DNA from 2 places in the Halomonas sp. AOP7-B1-5 genome. Region 2 is predicted to be linked to the other one. Evidence: predicted binding sites of a transcription regulator. Region 2 holds the regulator's gene; the other holds the start of a gene.
What was found. Region 2 encodes FNR, which switches genes on or off when oxygen is low (the NO sensors DNR and NnrR bind a similar motif). Its sites were predicted from a motif close to TTGATNTANATCAA; they were not measured.

Region 1: ACT3XD_RS07430 (OmpW/AlkL family protein) is a predicted target of FNR. The motif match lies at 1,358-1,371, and genes of this name have one in related genera.

What each region holds. Positions count from the first base shown of each region.
Region 1 is NZ_JBQTDC010000010.1:59,643-68,965, reverse strand. Features, by position in the region: gene putP (sodium/proline symporter PutP) at 1-1,300, shown strand, start outside; gene ACT3XD_RS07430 (OmpW/AlkL family protein) at 1,455-2,081, shown strand; gene ACT3XD_RS07425 (YqcC family protein) at 2,174-2,506, opposite strand; gene ACT3XD_RS07420 (DUF3549 family protein) at 2,793-3,827, shown strand; gene ACT3XD_RS07415 (ATP-dependent zinc protease family protein) at 3,865-4,305, shown strand; gene rimK (30S ribosomal protein S6--L-glutamate ligase) at 4,346-5,254, shown strand; gene ACT3XD_RS07405 (hypothetical protein) at 5,343-5,789, shown strand; gene ACT3XD_RS07400 (SanA/YdcF family protein) at 5,793-6,515, opposite strand; gene sufT (putative Fe-S cluster assembly protein SufT) at 6,534-7,103, opposite strand; gene ACT3XD_RS07390 (cysteine desulfurase) at 7,112-8,377, opposite strand; gene sufD (Fe-S cluster assembly protein SufD) at 8,443-9,323, opposite strand, start outside.
Region 2 is NZ_JBQTDC010000036.1:6,009-15,331, forward strand. Features, by position in the region: gene glcF (glycolate oxidase subunit GlcF) at 1-327, shown strand, start outside; gene ACT3XD_RS15530 (heme-binding protein) at 393-794, shown strand; tRNA gene ACT3XD_RS15535 (tRNA-Asp) at 934-1,010, opposite strand; tRNA gene ACT3XD_RS15540 (tRNA-Val) at 1,069-1,144, opposite strand; tRNA gene ACT3XD_RS15545 (tRNA-Asp) at 1,184-1,260, opposite strand; tRNA gene ACT3XD_RS15550 (tRNA-Asp) at 1,300-1,376, opposite strand; tRNA gene ACT3XD_RS15555 (tRNA-Val) at 1,437-1,512, opposite strand; gene ACT3XD_RS15560 (alpha/beta fold hydrolase) at 1,601-2,326, opposite strand; gene ACT3XD_RS15565 (heavy metal translocating P-type ATPase metal-binding domain-containing protein) at 2,650-4,452, shown strand; gene ACT3XD_RS15570 (sulfite exporter TauE/SafE family protein) at 4,449-5,204, shown strand; gene hemN (oxygen-independent coproporphyrinogen III oxidase) at 5,283-6,710, shown strand; gene fnr (fumarate/nitrate reduction transcriptional regulator Fnr) at 6,773-7,525, shown strand; gene ttcA (tRNA 2-thiocytidine(32) synthetase TtcA) at 7,512-8,423, opposite strand; gene ACT3XD_RS15590 (DNA polymerase III subunit epsilon) at 8,532-9,185, opposite strand; gene ACT3XD_RS15595 (DUF294 nucleotidyltransferase-like domain-containing protein) at 9,182-9,323, opposite strand, start outside.

The sequences.
Region 1 (9,323 bases), on a different contig from region 2:
CGGTGCGATGTTCGTGTCTGGCTTGGGCTCGGCCTGGATCGGTATTGGCCTATTCGTGGGCGCCTTCTTCAACTGGTTATTGGTCGCACCACGCCTGCGTGAGCAAACCGTTCACTATGGTAATGCGATCACTATTCCAGCCTTTCTGGCCAATCGGTTTCCTACCCGGGCAATGTCGCTAAGAACGGTATCGGCCATCGTTATCGTTATTTTCTTCGCAGTTTACACAGCGTCTGGCCTAGTGGCAGGCGGGAAGCTGTTCGAAAGCGCCTTTGCGGGGATTATCAACATTGGCGACATGAGCGACTACGCTCTGGGCATTATCATCACTCTCGGCGTGGTGCTTATTTATACGGTAGTGGGCGGTTTCTTGGCCGTGAGCATGACGGACTTTGTGCAAGGCTGCATCATGATGCTGGCACTGATCATCATGCCGGCAGTTGTGCTCTTTGGTGAAGGCGGCGGCGGTTTCACTCAAGCATCGCAAACGCTTAACGACGTCGATCCCACGCTGCTGTCGTGGACAGAGGGCCTGACCTTCATCGGCTGGCTTTCTGCCGTTACCTGGGGCTTAGGTTATTTTGGCCAGCCGCATATCATCGTGCGTTTCATGGCCATTCGCCACCTGAAAGATGTGCCTACTGCACGTAATATTGGTATGGGCTGGATGGCGATTTCCCTGATTGGTGCGGTTTCGCTCGGCATCTTTGGTCGGGCTTACGCTATCCGCAACGGTATGGATATTCAGGATCCGGAAACGATCTTTATTATCCTGGCAGAGCTGCTGTTCCATCCGCTGATTACCGGCTTCCTGTATGCGGCCTTGCTTGCGGCAGTCATGAGTACCATTTCCAGCCAGCTGCTGGTGGCGTCGTCATCGCTAACCGAAGACTTCTATCGTCTCTTCCTGAACAAGCAGGCATCAGAAAAGCAGACCGTTACCGTGGGCCGGATTAGTGTGGTACTGGTAGGTTTGGTGGCAGCCTTTATTGCCTCCGACCCCGACTCTCAGGTGTTAGGCTTAGTCAGTAACGCCTGGGCAGGCTTTGGTGCAGCGTTCGGCCCCCTGATTATCTTATCGCTGATGTGGTCACGCACTAACGGCGCTGGCGCCATCGCAGGCATGATCGTCGGTGCTGTCACCGTGATGGTCTGGATCGCGCTGGGCTGGAATGGCGAATTCATGGGTGGCCCTGGCATCTACGAAATCATTCCTGGCTTCATTGCTTCCTTCATTGCCATTCTGGTGGTGAGCAGCGCGACTGCCGATGCCGGTGAATATCAGCATATCGAACGATAGAAAGAGTCTGAAGTGATCTTTGAAGGCCACCCCCGGGTGGCCTTTTTCATGCGCTCATTGCCCTGGGTCAATAATGCCGCCACACCATGACGATATCCTTTATTCATAAGTGACAGACACTTATCGAGTAACGTCAACAGCAAGGAGCAACATCATGCGCCATCTATCTTTCCCCGCACTGTTAACCATGGGGCTGGCCACGGCCACCCTGGCCGCCAGCAGCCAAGTATTTGCCTACGGTGCAGGCGACTTTTTTACCCGTGCAGGGGTCGCCAAAGTGGCCCCCAAAAGCCACAACGGAGAACTTGCCGATGGCGCCTTTGCGGTCAATGTACAGGATAAAACGGATTTCGCTTTTACCCTTGGTTACCGTTTCCACGACAAGCTAGGGGTTGAGCTTCTCGCCGCCCTCCCGTTTGAGCATGATATTGCTCTCAATGGGGATAATCTGGCATCAACCAAGCATCTTCCCCCGACCCTGACACTGCAGTATTACCCGCTCGGCGGCACGCAATCCCGTGTGCAGCCCTATATTGGCGCAGGCATCAATTACACGCGTTTTTCAGATGAGTACGTGGCGATTGGTGAACTTAATTTGGAAAACTCCTGGGGGGCAGCAGGCCAAGTAGGTGTCGACCTACTGATCGACGACCACTGGGCGCTTAACGCGGCCGCCTGGTATCTGGATATCAATACTGATGCCACTATTAACGGTACGGCTGCGGGCTCTGTGGACATTGATCCGGTTGTCGTGATGGGCGGGCTAAGCTATCGCTTTTAACGGATAGCACTAGGAAAAGCGCTTGGCGAACCAACACCGGGATGAATTTTTCCTACCGGGCCAGCCAGTGCGCAGGCCCGATGGGTTAACCGCTAGTTGTCTGTGACTAGCTGATCGACCTTCTCAAATGCCCGCACCACCAGAAACTGGTCACTGGAGCGCACTTTTTCCTGGATCAGATAGGCGGCAATCGCAGGGGCCACTTCGCATTTGGCGGGTAACGGCGCATTGGCATCAATAAGCGCATTAAGCCGGGCGACAAACACAAAGCGCACCCACTGGGGTAGCGACATGGTATCGATACAAAAGGGCTCCTGACTTGCAAAAGCGCTTGCCTGGGGAGTTTCGACACGCCATAAGTTGGCGGCCTTCATGGCGGCTTCAAGCTCGAGAAGCGCGGTTTGAAGCTGTTGATGGACGCTCATAAACACCTTAATTAATCAGTAACGGTTCACCTTTATTATCCCAACTCTATACGTGAGTTGCTACTTATACCCAGTAATTAACAGTTACCCACCGATTCACAGAAAACCTGCAAGAGCCTGTGGATAAACTATGGAAAGGTGCCGGAACCGCTACTCTCAGAAGGCTTACAGGAAATTGTTTGTTTTTTGATCACCAACCAAAAGAAAGCAGCGATTTAACCGCCGTTTCGGCTGACACTGTGCGGTGGGCAAGGTAGAGTGCAAGCTTGAAATGCGGAAGGACATCATGCAACCAATTCAGACCATTGATGAGTTTTTTACACGCAGCGGTGCCGAGGTTTCGCTCTATCATATGGGCCGGCGTGTCTCCGCCTGTACGCGCGATACGCTGGCAAGCTTTGAGCTGGGTCATACCGCTTGGCCCGAGCCATGGCAAGGCCAGGCGCGAATAGCGGCCGTTTTTCGCCTTGGGGATATGCCGGAACCTGCGATTTGGTTTTTAGCATTGCCTCTAGACGAGCAAGGATTACTCTCCCCCGCCCAGCGCGACGGTTTTTTAAACCGGCTGATCGAAACGCTGGGAAAAAATGTTGCTCAAGCGGGGCAAAACGTTAAAGACGCAGATCATCTAATGAAGGATAATCCGCTCGCTTTCACGCCAAATGTGACTTTTCAGGCAATGCTTAATGCCTACGCCACCCTTGAGCGAGGATTGCCCGCCAGCCAGCATTTTGAGCCGGTTGACGCCTATTTGAGCGGTCAACTGGATATCGACTGGCAAGCATTAGGGCTTCAAGGTATTGCCGACTATACGGTCAGGCTGGACGACACCCAGGCAGAGGCGCTTGCTTCTCGTCTAGCGACGCTGCCAACTAGCGTTGTGCACTCACTCTGCTACTGTTTAGAACACCAGCCACTGCCAGTATCTATGATACTGGCGCTGCGCGAGATAGGTGAGCAGGCAGCGAACAATGGCGACATGGAAACCTTATGTAGCTGCATTCGTGCGGTAGGCAGTACCTCTCATCCGGCGGTTGGCGACTGGTACTCAAGCCTGTTAGATGATAAACACGCCTGCGGGCCGGATGTACTCGCAGCTATTGCCGGGCGAGGCTGGCTTTTATTGGAAGACGCATATCGTTTACCACTTTTCCTCAACCGTTTGGCTGAAGATGAGCGGACTAGCTTTGCCGCTGTTGTTCGTGATATTGCGCTTATCCCGCGCTTGCGGCTGCCCGTCATGATGGCACTGCGAGACGCTCCGGCAGGCTCAGCGATACAGCGTCGTTTAGCAGCCATGACACAGGCAGCTAACCGTTAGACGGATAGCACTATCTATGCATTGCAAGGAGTAAGCCGTGAAGGAATTACCCTATCAGGCTAAAGCGGTCATTGGCCGCCGCGAGATGGTAACGTTGCCTGAACTGGGCCTTCATCTATGCTGTAAAGCAGATACGGGCGCCCGGACTTCAGCACTGCACGCCGAAGATATTCAGACCCATGAAGATGAGCACGGCCAGTTATGGGTAAGCTTCATTACCCATAGTGGCGGGCCGACAACGCCTGAACACCGTATCAAGCTGCATCTTCATGATCGGCGCCGGATTACCAGCTCAAACGGACATAGCGAATGGCGCTACGTGATACGCACGCCAATGCAGATGGGCCAGCTGAACTTTTTCGTTGAGCTCACTCTGACAGATCGCAGCAATATGCGTCACCCTATGCTGCTTGGACGCCGCGCCATGCGTCGCCTGCTGGTTGCCCCCGGCGCTGCATTTTTACATGGCGAACCCTAACCTAACAATGATTAGTCTTTTATTTGGCCCGGAGTCCTGAATGCACATCGCTCTACTATCACGTAATCGCAACTTGTACTCTACTCGCCGCCTTATTGAGGCCGCGGAAGTTCGGGGCCATACAGCGCGCGTAGTAGATACACTGCGCTGCTATATGAGCATCGCCTCGCATCACCCTTCGATTCATTATAAAGGCCAGGAAATAGAGCCGTTCGATGCAGTCATTCCGCGGATTGGCGCGTCAGTTACGTTTTACGGCTGTGCGGTACTGCGTCAATTTGAAATGATGGGTACCTACGTCATCAATGATTCGGTAGCGATTACTCGCTCGCGGGATAAACTACGCTCACTGCAACTTTTATCACGTAAAGGGCTAGGATTGCCGATCACCGGTTTTGCTCATTCACCAGATGATATTCCCGATCTGATTACCATGGTCAAAGGCGCGCCGCTGGTCATTAAGCTGCTGGAAGGCACCCAGGGGATCGGCGTCGTACTCGCTGAAACCAATCAGGCGGCCGAGTCGGTTATTCAGGCCTTTATGGGGATGAAGACCAATATCATGGTGCAGGAATACATTAAAGAAGCGCGCGGTGCGGATATTCGCTGCTTCGTGATTGGCGATAAAGTGGTTGCCTCAATGAAGCGCCAGGCGGCAGAGGGTGAGTTTCGCTCTAACCTCCACCGTGGCGGTACCGCAAGCGTTATCCGCATTACGCCTGAAGAGCGCTCTACCGCGATTCGCGCAGCGAAAGCCATGGGGCTAAGTGTGGCGGGTGTGGATCTTTTACGCTCTAACCACGGGCCGGTCATCATGGAGGTAAACTCCTCCCCCGGTTTGCAGGGCATTGAAAACGCCACCGGCAAAGATATTGCGGGCATGATTATCGAACATATCGAAAAAAATGCCTCTCCGGTTCGTAAAGCGCCCCCCAAGCCTAAAGGCTAAGAGGAAAAACCAAAAATAATCCGCATTAGGGGTGGCAAATAGACGCTGCCACCCCCACAATCTGCGTCACCGAAGGAGGTAGACGCTCATGTTTCTCGACAATCGCCAAGTGGCGATGGACAGCGTGCTGGAAGCGCTGGCCGATAGCATTGATTATTTCCAGGATAATATCGAACGCTTGCGTCCCTCGCTGCGTGATGCACTGAAACCGCACTATACTGCGCGGTTAAAGCAGATGCGTAAACTGCAGGAATTGGCACGTGCGCATTTAAAAATGCTGCCGCGCGATGCTGATGTTGAACGCGATGATTTTTTATGGCTCTGGAGCCGTCTTAAAAGCTTCGTTGGCAACGATAGCCAAGTATTAATCAATGAACTGTTAGAGCAAGAGCGTGTGCTGATGCAGGCGTTATCCACACTCTTTACTCACCCCCTACCCGACCCGATCGAGCCAGTCGTCGATGAATGTATGCAGGGGTGTCGGAAGTTGATTCGTGAGCTTTACGGGCTGCAAAAACGTAAAGCACACCGCTAGCATCTATTCGCTTGATTCCGGTTCAAATATATAAAGCGTCGGCGTAATGACTGGCTCGACGCTTCGCAGCTCGATGGGCTCGGCGGGTCCTAAAAAGTAGGGCTGCCTGTCCCACACGTAAATATCTCCAAGCGTGGCTACACGTGCCGCCCACTCGCGCACTCTTAAGCGCCACTCGTCCGCGGTGGGCCTTTCTTCGGCCACACATCCGGTTACATCCATACCCAACGCCCGACCAATAAATATTGCCCTCGGCAAATGCCAGCTTTGAGTTACCAAAAGCGCATGTTCAAGCTGAAAAACATCTCGGGCCCTCGCCAGCGTGTCATAGGTGCTAAAGCCAGCAAAATCCATGGTGAGCTGGTCAGCAGGCACCCCCCGCCGATGCAGATCACGCCACATGGCACGCGGCTCGTTATAGGCCTGGGTACGATTATCGCCGGATAGCAGTAGATGCGATACACGCTGCTCGGCAATCAACGTGGCGGAGGTGCGCATACGCGCGTGAAAGTGAGGGTTGCGTAACCCGCTACGCGTCCAGTGAGACGTGCCGAAAACGATGCCTACATCCGCTGGACGGCACTCAGGTATCTGTCGATCGATATAGCGTGCCGTAGTGCCGAGCACATATAAATTACCGAGCACAAACAACAATGCCGCCAGCAGCAACAATGCTCCTAGCGACATCAGCAGACGCTTTGCCCACCTCAACAACATGCTGTACATCTAGCGACCCAGAGGCGTTTAAAACATGCCGAGCTCAAGCTTAGCCTCGTCGCTCATCATGTCACGGCTCCAGGGAGGGCTGAAAACAATCTCGGTGTGCACTTTATTTATTTGCGGCGCCCCTAAAATTTTATTACGTGCATCTGCCGCGATGACGTCCCCCATACCACAGCCGGGGGCCGTTAGCGTCATGCGAATGGTTACTAACCGCTCGCCGGTAATCAGGCGCTCAATACGACAGCCATATACCAGCCCCAGATCCACGATATTGACGGGGATTTCCGGATCAAAACAGGTGCGCAGCTGTTCCCATACAAACTGCTCGATCTCATCTTCACTAGCACTTTCAGCCAGGGTTGGGCGCGGCAGCGCCTCAAGCCCCAAGGCGTCCAGGTTGCGTCCTTCAATAAGATAAAGGCGCCCTTCAAAACCAACGCTGACCGAGCTACCTTTCGCCTGCATGACGCTGACGACGCTGTCTTCCGCCAAGGTTTCCGTTTTGCCAAACGGAATCGCAATAGCCTCCACGTCACGCTGGAGCGGCAGTTTCTGGCCTCGATCAAGGCTAGCGATTTGCTCGATATCCATAGGATTCCTTAGCGCACCATACCAATAACACGATTAAGCGCTGCAACAAATGCATCCACTTCGTCGAGGGTATTATACGCAGCAAACGAGGCACGGCACGTAGCATCCACGCCAAAATGATGCAGCAGCGGCTGTGCACAGTGGTGCCCGGTACGAATGGCCACGCCTAATTGATCAATTAATAGGCCGATATCTTGGGAGTGTGCGCCGTCAACTACAAACGACAGCACGCCCGCCTTATTCGGCGCGGTTCCTAAAATACGCAGCCCATCAATACGCTGCACTGCCTGAGTAGCATGCTCAAGCAGCACGCTCTCCCACTGCCCAATGGCGGTGATACCCACGCTCTCAACCCACTCAAGCGCTCGGCCCAGCGCGATAGTTTCCGCAATGGCGGGCGTACCCGCCTCAAATTTATGCGGAATACTTGCAAAGGTGGTGCCTGCGTCGAAAGAGACGGTTTTAATCATCTCACCACCGCCCTGCCATGGCGGCATGGCCTCCAGCAGCGTTTTTTTACCATACAGCACGCCAATACCGGTGGGGCCATAAACCTTATGGCCGGAAAAGGCGTAAAAGTCAGCATCAATCGCCTGCACGTCGACTGTTTGATGCGGTGCAGCCTGCGCTCCATCGATGAAAATCAGCGCACCGTGCTGGTGAGCAAGCGCCGCCATCTCTTTTACCGGGTTAATCGTGCCCAGCGCATTAGAGACATGGTTAACGGCGACTAGCTTGGTGCGCTCGCTTAAAAGCTCACGATAAGCGGCCATATCCAGCGCACCCGTGTCATCGACCGGAATGACCTTGATGGTAAAACCGCGCTCAGCGGCCAGCAGCTGCCAGGGCACAATATTGGAGTGATGCTCAAGCAACGAGACCAGCACTTCATCACCCGCGGTGAGGTTAACGCGCCCCCAGGTTTGAGCCACCAGGTTAATTGCTTCCGTCGTTCCACGAGTAAAGATAATCTGACGAGTATCTTCGGCATTGAGAAACGCTTTTACACGCTCACGCGTGCCTTCAAACGCCGCCGTCGCTTCATCGGCCAGCGTGTGCAGCCCACGATGGATATTGGCGTTATAGCGCGAGTAGTAATCGCTAAACACGTCAATGACCTGTTGCGGCGTTTGGCTGGTCGCGGCGTTATCCAGATAGACGAGCGGCTTGCCATGGACTTCCCGACCAAGAATCGGGAAGTCTTCACGAACCGCCAGCACATCATAGGGCGCCTGGCCACTCGCTGTCGCTTTCTCAAGAACCGTTGACGACATTCATCACTCCTCATGTAAGCGTTGAGCTTAGCCGTTAAGATAGCCGTTAAGACCAGTTGTTAAGACTAGTCGTTAAGCGCGACGGCGGTTTCCACCAGGCCTGCCAGGTTGAAGCGCTCAGGCAGCTTACCGGCAACGGCCAGCTCGACGCGCTCGGCAATTTCATCCAGCGCGACTTTATCCAGCACTTCGCCTGCAAACGCCAGGGTCAGAAGACCACGTGCCGTGGCTTCATCAATACCGCGGGTACGCAGGGCATAAATCGCCTCTTCATCCAACTGACCGGTCGTGGTGCCGTGCGAGCACTTCACATCATCGGCGTAGATCTCAAGCTCAGGCTTGGCATCAATCTGGGCGCGGTCAGACAGCAGCAGGTTCTGGTTGCTCTGGAAACCTTCGATCTTCTGGCTGTCACGCTTGACGTAGACCTTACCGTTAAACACACCGTGAGCGCGGTCATCCAAAATGCCTTTGTAGTTCTCGTTGGAGAACGTTAAGGGCGCGTTGTGATTGACCTTGGTATGGTTATCCACATGCTGGCGGCCTTGGCCAAAGAACAGTCCGTAGAAATTGGTTTCAGCACCCTGGCCGTTCAAGTCGCTGATCAGGTCGTTACGTACCAGCGCCCCGCCCAGGTTCAGGTTGTACGAGGTATAGCGAGTGTCGCGGCCCTGCTCGACGTGCATGCTGGCAATGTGCAGGTCGTTAAGCGGCGCTTCCTGCAACTTGTAGTGGTTCAGGATGGCACCGCGATCAAGCATGAACTCGCCTACCACGTTGGTGAAGTTAGCGGCTTCCTGATCACCGCAATAGTGCTCAATCAACGTGGCTTCACTGCGCCCACCGGCCTCTACCAGAATACGCGGATGGCTCATCACCGGCGCACTGTTAGCCCGGGAGAGAAACTGCAGCACGATGGGTTTATCAACCACCGTACCGGGCGCGA
Region 2 (9,323 bases):
CAACGCTTGGCCTTCCATTGCCCGTGCACACTGCAGCACGCCCAGAAGCTTAACGGCGCGGTAGAAGGCGTATTGATCAAGCTGGGGTTTTCGCTGACACCCGTGCAGGATGCGCACCTCTGCTGCGGGTCCGCAGGTACTTACTCCATCACCCAGCCAGAGCTTGCCACGCAGCTGCGCGATAATAAGCTGGCGGCGTTGGAAGCGGGCAATCCAGAGCTTATAGTAACCGCTAATATTGGCTGCCAAACGCATTTAGCAGGTGCTACCCGAACGCCAGTGCGCCACTGGATTGAGGTCGTGGACGCGGCACTGATGACTCACTGATCTTCCTGCTGCGCCCACCAACCGGCGCAGCAATTACCATCCTGTTGATAAAAAAAGGACCTGATATGAAAACCAAAGCCGTACTTGTTCAAGCCGATATCACAAAAATTCTCGAGGCCGCCCAAAAAGAAGCCGACACCAACAGCTGGCCGGTCACGATTGCGATTACCGATGACGGCGGCCATCTGCTCGCCCTTAGCCGCCTGGACGGCGCGGCGCCCTTTAGCGCCGAAATCGCCACGCACAAGGCACGCAATGCCGCCCTGGGCCGTAAAGAAACCCAAGTGTTCGAAGAGATGATTAACGGCGGCCGTACAGCATTTGTGTCTGCTCCCTTCCCAGGCCTGCTATCCGGTGGCGTACCCATCATCGTTGACGGTCAGGTAATCGGCGCAGTGGGCATTTCTGGCGTAAAACCCGACCAGGACGTGCAGATTGCCAAAGCAGGCATTAGCGCGGTTGCCTAACTGGCTTAAAAACTAGCGCACATACGAAAAAACCCCGGATCAAAGATCCGGGGTTTTTAGAATTCGTCGGTATGAAACCGAAAATAATTATACCCGTACACTTAAAATTTCAGTGCGTAACATAAACGCTAGTGCTTAATGGCGGACCGGACGAGACTCGAACTCGCGACCTCCGGCGTGACAGGCCGGCATTCTAACCAACTGAACTACCGGTCCACAAATAAGGCACTTATACAACCGTATTACAACTGCAACCATTTAAAAGGACTTTAAATGGTGGGTGGTACTGGGTTCGAACCAGTGACCCCCAGCTTGTAAGGCTGGTGCTCTCCCAACTGAGCTAACCACCCAGGGTGTTGATCTTTAATCAACCAATCTGCAAGTTATCGTGGCGGACCGGACGAGACTCGAACTCGCGACCTCCGGCGTGACAGGCCGGCATTCTAACCAACTGAACTACCGGTCCGAATAGCGATAACTGCTACAAAGCAAAAAAGTATGATGATGGCGGACCGGACGAGACTCGAACTCGCGACCTCCGGCGTGACAGGCCGGCATTCTAACCAACTGAACTACCGGTCCGCTGTTGCATCATGCTGATGTTACTTTGGTACTGCTTTACGTTTCCAGGCCATCTTTCGATGGTGGGTGGTACTGGGTTCGAACCAGTGACCCCCAGCTTGTAAGGCTGGTGCTCTCCCAACTGAGCTAACCACCCGCTGGTCACGTGGTGCTGCATTCTACAGAAGCCTACCTGAATGTCAACACGTTATGTTTAAACTTTGTGATTTAAACCAGCGCGTTGCTCACATTCCCGAAGGCGTTCCATGAGCGCGGACGAAGGATGCCGCAAGTGTGGCCGCTTCGTCAATCAAAAACTCATGTTTTAATCCAGATGCACGGCGCGGCTTGAAATCATGGTCGCCATTGGTAAGCCATTCAAGCTGGGTTTGCGCCGTTAACGAGTAGCCTGAGACCTCCTCGCGCGTACCAAAAGGGTCACGCTCGCCCTGCAAAATTAGCAGTGGGCAATGAATATCCGCCCAGTGGCTCAAACGCAGCTTGCCAGGCGCTTTAGGCGGATGAAACGGGTAACCCGCCACAATCACTCCAGGGCAAACTTGCTGGCTTGCGGACTCCGTACTTGTGGACCCTGAACTTGCAAACGCCGTACTTGCAAACGCGGTACTTGCAAATGCCGTACTTGCAAACATAGTCGCAATACGTCCGCCCATTGATTTTCCGCCCACCCATAGCGGCTGGTCAGCCAATGGCCCAAGCAGCTTGTACCAGGCCGCAAAATGCTCAAGCGTTTTCGTCACAGGCGGCGGTGGGCGGCGCTTGCCCTGCTCCATCATTTGCTGCATATACGGAAAATCAATCGCGAAGACCTGAATGCCCTGGGCGGCAAGCGCATTGATCATATGCTGCATAAATGCCGATTGATGCCCTGCGCCAGCACCATGCGCCCATAAAAGCCGCCCGATATGCGCCTGCCCGGTGACGGAAAGTGGCCCAAACCCCTCAACCATAAAACAAGACGCTTCCTCCCGCGCCAGCGCAGCGGGCAACTGGTCAAGTTGAATAGGAACATAGTCTGCGTAAGCGTTCGGCACGACCGCTCTCTCCTTCGCGTTAGGGTTGGTGCAAAAAAATCATCAAGCGATAGGCAGGCATGACGACGAAACTCGCGCCCTTCCCATCAATGCTGCTAACCTTTTCACACGTTTCACACGTTAGCTATTAGGGCCTGTGGATAGATTGCCCATCGGTTAAGCAGCGCTCATTGTAAGGAAACATAATTGCTGGATAACGCGTTAACGATGCGCTTAGCTCAAGAGCCGTCAGCCAAGTCATGACAGCGCCTGCGGCCCCCTCTTGCTACCATTGCGGCAGCCACGTACCCGCCGATGCGCCTTGGCAAATTGTGCTGGATGAAACGGTGCACCCTTTATGCTGTCCAGGCTGCGAAGCCGTGGCGCACGCCATTGTACAGGGTGGCCTGGAAAGCTATTACCGCCAGCGTACCGACCTGCCCGGCAACCCCGTTAATGAGGCGCTTAACAGCGATGCCTGGGCGCACTTTGATAGCCCAGAACGTCAGGCAACGTTTGTGACGTCAGAAAGTGATACTGAGCAGCTAAGCGCGACCCTCGCGGTCGAAGGCATTACCTGCAACGCCTGTGCCTGGCTTATCGAGCATCGCCTAAATGCCCTTGAGGGTATCACCGCAAGCGCGGTGGATTTATCCCATCATCGCCTGCGCGTTAGTTGGCACGCCAACCAGCTTAAACTCTCTCAACTACTGGCCGTGCTTGCCACTATCGGCTACAGCGCTCTGCCGTTTGAGCCCGACCCCACCCAAGAGCACCTGCGGCATAAAAAGCGTGTAAATGCTTGGCGGCTGAGAATCTCGGGGACGAACCTTATCGGCATCACTCTGCTAGCGTTTTTTTTAAACGGTGCAGCATTAGAAAACGTTAACCCGCATGCTTATACGCTGTTTCACTGGCTGCCCCTTGGTCTAGCCACCGCCGTGATGCTATTCGCCACACCGCCTTTTTTCAGGCGTGCGCTTGTCGATATACGGCGCGGCCTGCTCGGCCCGGCGGTGCCTATCAGTTTAGCCTTGAGCATCGCTTACCTGGCAAGCATCTACGCAACGCTGCTTCATACTGGGGAGCACTACGCAGGTTTTATTACCCTGCTGACAACGCTCTTGCTGCTGGGCGGCTACGTTAAATCATCCCTAGGCCTGGGGCATGTTCAAAATACGCTCAAAGACGCCCTTCCTGCGTCGGCCACTCGGCTTTACCACGATGGCTGCGAGAAAATCCTGCCAATAGGGGAACTCGCGCCAGGTAATCACGTTGTAGTTAAACCGGGCCAGCGACTTCCCGTTGACGGCACGATTGAGCAAGGGACATCGAGCCTGGATGAATCGGTATTGAGCGGCGAGCAGCTTCCCATAACGCGCCAAGTAGGCGATCACGTGCTGGCTGGCTGTCGAAACCTGGAAAATTCGCTGGTCATCAAGGCAATCCTAGTAGGCGCTGATACTCGCACCGCGCATATTAGCGCCCAGGTTAAAGCTGCCTGGGGCGAGCAATCCTTGGCGGCGATCAACGCGCAAAACATGCACCGCTGGGTGAGTCGTTTACTCATAGCGAGCTTAAGCGTTACGACTATTGGCGGGTGGCTTGGGAAAGCCGAGGTACTGGATACCCTGCTCTCTATGCTGGTAGTGAGTAGTTTCTGTGCGTTGGCGATGGCGCATCCTGCGATCTTAGTAGCCAGCTACCAGCAGTTGCGCAAGCGCGGCGTGGTAATACAGACGCCTTCCGCTCTGATGACATTGTCGCAAACAGCGCATGTCTGTGAGTCTTTAGCTTCCCACCCTGACGTGGTCATTTTTAGCCCTCGCAAGGCCTGTGCCGGCGAGACTCTTGTCATTGCCCGCGCCATGCAGCGCTGCATACGCCACACCAGCGGCTTGGCCGTAGGCATAAGCCTGATATTATTTACCCTGGCAGCGCTGGGCTTTTTGTCTCCGCTGGGAGCCGTCTTGGGTGTTGTGATTAGCGTTCTCGCCGTCGTCGCCAATACGCTATGTTTTTCGCGCAGCCTTTCTCTTTCAGCCGCAAAAGGCATGTTATGAACCCGACCGGGCTTGATTTTCCACCGCTTATCGCCGCGTTTGTGTTTGGTTTGATGGGTGGCGCGCACTGCATTGGCATGTGCGGGGGAATCATGAGCGCGTTGACCTTTGCCGTACCGCCCAGCATGCGCCGCCCAGCACGTATGGGCGGCCTGCTGTTGAGCTACAACCTGGGCCGCATTACAAGCTATATGGCCGCAGGCACTTTAGTCGCCGCCTTCGGCACGCTGATTTCGCTTTCTCCCTTAGCCCGCCTGATACTGCAGGGGTTGGCGGCGCTAATGCTGATTTTAATGGCGCTCTACATCGCCAACTGGTGGAAGGGGCTTTTACGTGTCGAAGCCGTAGGAAAGCGCCTATGGCGCCACCTTGAACCCGTTGGGCGGCGTTTGATGCCGGTAGTCCATTTTCCCCAGGCATTTGCCCTAGGCGCTATATGGGGCTGGCTGCCCTGTGGATTAGTTTACTCAATGCTGGCGTGGAGCCTGGCAATCGCCCAGCCGCTTCAAGGCGCGCTGTTGATGGGGGCATTTGGTCTGGGCACCCTGCCCGCGCTACTGGCCACTGGGCTAGCGGCTCACAAACTTAGCCACCTTATCCGCCACCCGGCGACCCGAACCCTAGCAGCGCTGACCATTATTGCCTTTGCCTTATGGCAGCTATGGACGCTCAATGCTCATCTAGGTGGTCACGACCATGTGCCCTCACACTCCGACTCCCAACCTCATTCCCACTCGCACACCAATCATTGACGTAGCTCAACACTTTCTGGCCGTAACGGCGGTAGGCTATAGGTAGAGTTTTATTTCTAAGCTACCGGAGGCGTTTCCATGTCCGTTCATGCCACTGCGGCCTCCCTGCCCGTTACACCTGCCGGATTACCTAGCGCCCATTGGGATGAAGCGTTACTACGCCGCTATGATAAAAGCGGCCCTCGATACACGTCCTATCCAACCGCGCTGGCTTTTCATGAAGGTTTTACAGCGGATAACGTGATTCAAGCGCTTGAGCAGAGCAACGCCAGCCGACGGCCACTTTCACTGTACGTTCACGTGCCATTCTGTCGCAAAATTTGCTTTTACTGCGCATGCAATAAAATCGCCACTAAAAACACCGCCCTGGCGGAGCCTTACCTCTCCCGCCTGGACCGTGAAATGGTCCTCACCGCGCGCCACCTGGATACTTCACGACCCGTTAAACAGCTGCACTGGGGTGGCGGAACGCCGACGTTTCTTTCGCTGGCACAGATGGGCGATCTGATCGACCGCCTGGATGCCCGGTTCGGGCTTTCAAACGCCCCTGACCGCGATTATGCAATCGAAATCGATCCGCGTGAGGCCGATGTCTTTACCCTACGCCATTTGCAGTCATTGGGCTTTAACCGCCTAAGCCTGGGCGTGCAGGATCTGGATCCGCGCGTTCAAAAAGCGATCAATCGTCACCAGCCGCGCGTACTTACCGAAACGCTGATGGATGAAGCGCACCGCTTGGGGTTTCGTTCGCTCAATCTCGACTTAATCTATGGCCTGCCCTTTCAGACCGAAAAGAGTTTTGCCGAGACGTTAGCGCAAGTGATTGAGCTGAGTCCGGCGCGCTTATCGGTGTTTAACTACGCGCATCTACCCACGAGGTTTAAGCCCCAGCGGCGCATTAATGTTGACGACCTGCCGGGCGCTGATGAAAAGCTTTCGATCTTGCGTACCACCATCGAGATGCTAACGGCCGCTGGTTACGTGCATATCGGCATGGATCATTTTGCCAAGCCTGAAGACAGCCTGGCGCTTGCCCAGGCCAACGGGACGCTGCAGCGTAATTTCCAAGGCTATTCAAGCCATGCTAAATGCGATTTGATTGGGCTCGGGGTATCGGCTATTTCACATATAGGCGATAGCTACGCGCAAAACCCAGTCGACTTAGCCAGCTATGAAAACGCCTTGGACCAAGGTCGACTAGCGACCGTGAAAGGCCTAAGATTAAGTAAGGATGATCTAATAAGGGCCGACGTTATCGAACGCTTAATGTGCGATATGCGCCTGGATTTAGCCGCCATTAGCCAACGCTGGCAGATTGATGCTGCCGATTATTTTTCACTTGCGTTAGAACAGCTACACCCTGCTGAGCAGGATGGGTTAATCATCCGCCAGGGTGATACGCTTAACGCAACGCCAATGGGTCGTTTGCTGATTCGTCAATTAGCCATGGCGTTTGATGCCTGTTTGCCAGAGCAGTCAGGCAAGCGCTATTCGAAAATGGTCTAGCGGGCTGAGCGCGCGTAGCCAACACCCTTTGAGCAAAAAAGACGGAACCTGGGAGAGACTCAATGCCACCACCTGCAAGCCAACGACGTGCGCTTCTGCAAGAGGCACGTTGCCAGACCTGCAGCCTAAGCTCGCTGTGTCTGCCGCTCGCGCTTGAGCTTGAAGATATGGGGCAGTTTGACGCCATTATCCGGCGCCGGGCTCCGCTTAAAAAAGGCGAGCCGCTTTTTCGCCAAGGTGACCGCTTTACCAGTGTCTACGCGGTACGCTCGGGCAGCTTGAAGCAGGTGACCAGCGAGGGTAACGGTAACGACCAGCTTACCAATTTCTTTCTGCCCAGCGAGCTGGTAGGCCTGGACGGCATCGATGAAGAGCACTATCCCGGCAGCGTGATTGCGCTGGAAACCACGACCATTTGCGAGATCCCGTTTGATCGTCTGGATTCACTTTCCGAGGAACTCCCTGAGCTGCGCGGCCAGCTGTATCGCAGTATGAGTAAGGAGCTTCGCGATGACCGGCGCATGATGCGGCTTTTATCGCGCAAGACCGCCGACCAACGGCTGGCAAGCTTCTTACTTACGCTGTCGGAACGCTTTCGACGTCGGGGCTACTCGCCTTACAGCTTTCGGCTATCCATGGCGCGAGCCGACATAGGCAACTATCTGGGATTGGCCGTCGAGACGGTCAGCCGTATTTTAAGCCGCTTTCAGCAGCACAAAGTGGTGGCCGTCTCTGGACGAGAGGTCAATATTCTCGATATGCAGCGCTTGATTACGCTTAGCGAAGAGGATGATCAAACGATCAATTCGCATTAAACGTTTGAATGCGGCTAGCCATTAGCGCCTCCTGCTTGGCTTCAAGTCCTTGGAAATCAAATAGCTCACGGTCGGCCAGCTGTGAAGGGGCAACGTTGGTGACCGCCTTGAACATGCTTTCCAGGCGGCCGGGGTGCTTCTTGTCCCACTCGGCAAGCATTTCCTTGACGACCTGACGTTGCATATTGGGCTGCGAACCACACAGGTTGCAGGGAATGATGGGAAATGCCATCAGTCGGGAAAACTCCGCAATATCGGCTTCTTTGCAGTAGGCCAACGGACGAATCACGATATTTTTACCGTCATCGGAGAGCAGTTTGGGCGGCATCGACTTCAAGGTGCCGCCAAAAAACATATTCAGAAATAACGTTTCCAGAATATCTTCACGGTGATGGCCCAGCGCAATTTTATTCGCCCCAATCTCTTCAGCAAACCCGTAAAGCGATCCGCGCCGTAAGCGTGAACACAGCGCGCAGGTCGTCTTGCCTTCGGGGGTTTTCTCCTTCACCACCGAGTACGTGTCGCGCTCCAATATGTGGTATTCCACGCCGAGCTTATCCAGATAGCGTGGCAACACATGCTCAGGGAAACCGGGCTGTTTTTGATCCATATTGACCGCCACCAGCGAAAAATTCACCGGCGCATTGCGCTGCAGGCTGCGCAGAATTTCCAGCATGGTGTAGCTGTCTTTACCACCTGACAGGCAGACCATCACGCGGTCACCCTCATTAATCATTTGGTAATCAATGATGGCATTACCCACTTCACGCCGCAGCCGCTTTTGCAACTTATTGAATTCACGCTTTTGTTTGGCGTCGTCAGGCTCGGGCTGGCCCGATAGGTCGCACGCCTGCGCAGCGGTCGACGTGGCGGGGTCAAAATGATCGAGGTGTTGCATGATATAAGCACTGCCAATGGTAGAAGGAGCAGCGGCTATTCTAACAAGACTCCCGCCCTTCGCCCAACTGGCAAAATCACGTTATCTGCATACTAGAAGCTGACCAGATTACGTCATATCACGCTGTAAGCGCATATACAGCAGAGCGCTGGCGGTGGCTTTGCCCAATAAACCGCTTGTCGAGGTAGCGGGAACTTGCCAACATGCTAGCGCTTCGGAAAACTGGCTAGGTGACTCGACCAGCGGATGTAGGCGACGCAGCTGACGCTGATGCAGTTTGGCCACATCAATCTGAGCATTGGGCAGCCCAAACCCCAGGTGGATTCTAAATGCGCTGTTAAGGGCGGCCAACTGCTGATCCAGCTGCCAGCCAATCAGCGGCCGATTGCCAATAAATTCGGCCAGCGCGCGTAGCGTATCGGTACTTGGCGATAATGCCGTCTCGGTATTATAAAGCTTTCGATGACGACGCAGCGTCGTCTTGTCAGCGGCCTGCAGGTCGGCAAGCGTTGCCACCCAGGCGCTGCTGGTATGAATTTGTTGTTGATTCAATACCACAGCGGCAAAGCTTAAAACGGGGGTTTCTCCTGGCGTCACCTGACAGGCCAACGCCACCAGCTCTTCACCCATATAGGGTTGGAATAACCAGGCGTAGGGAGAGTTGGCATAGCGGCGACGTTCACGTTCACGCTTGAATAACGCCCGCAACGAGCGCCCCACCAGCGTGAGGTATTTGTCGATTCCCTGCATAGCGCGGCTCATGAGTACTCTAAGTGGTAACGGTGGGAGAGGCGCTGTTTGAAATCTTTAACGATATGCAGCGACTCACGCAACACATCTCTTTCCAGCGATGATAGCTCTTGCACCACAACGCGGTTGGAGTGACCGCTAACCTTCTGC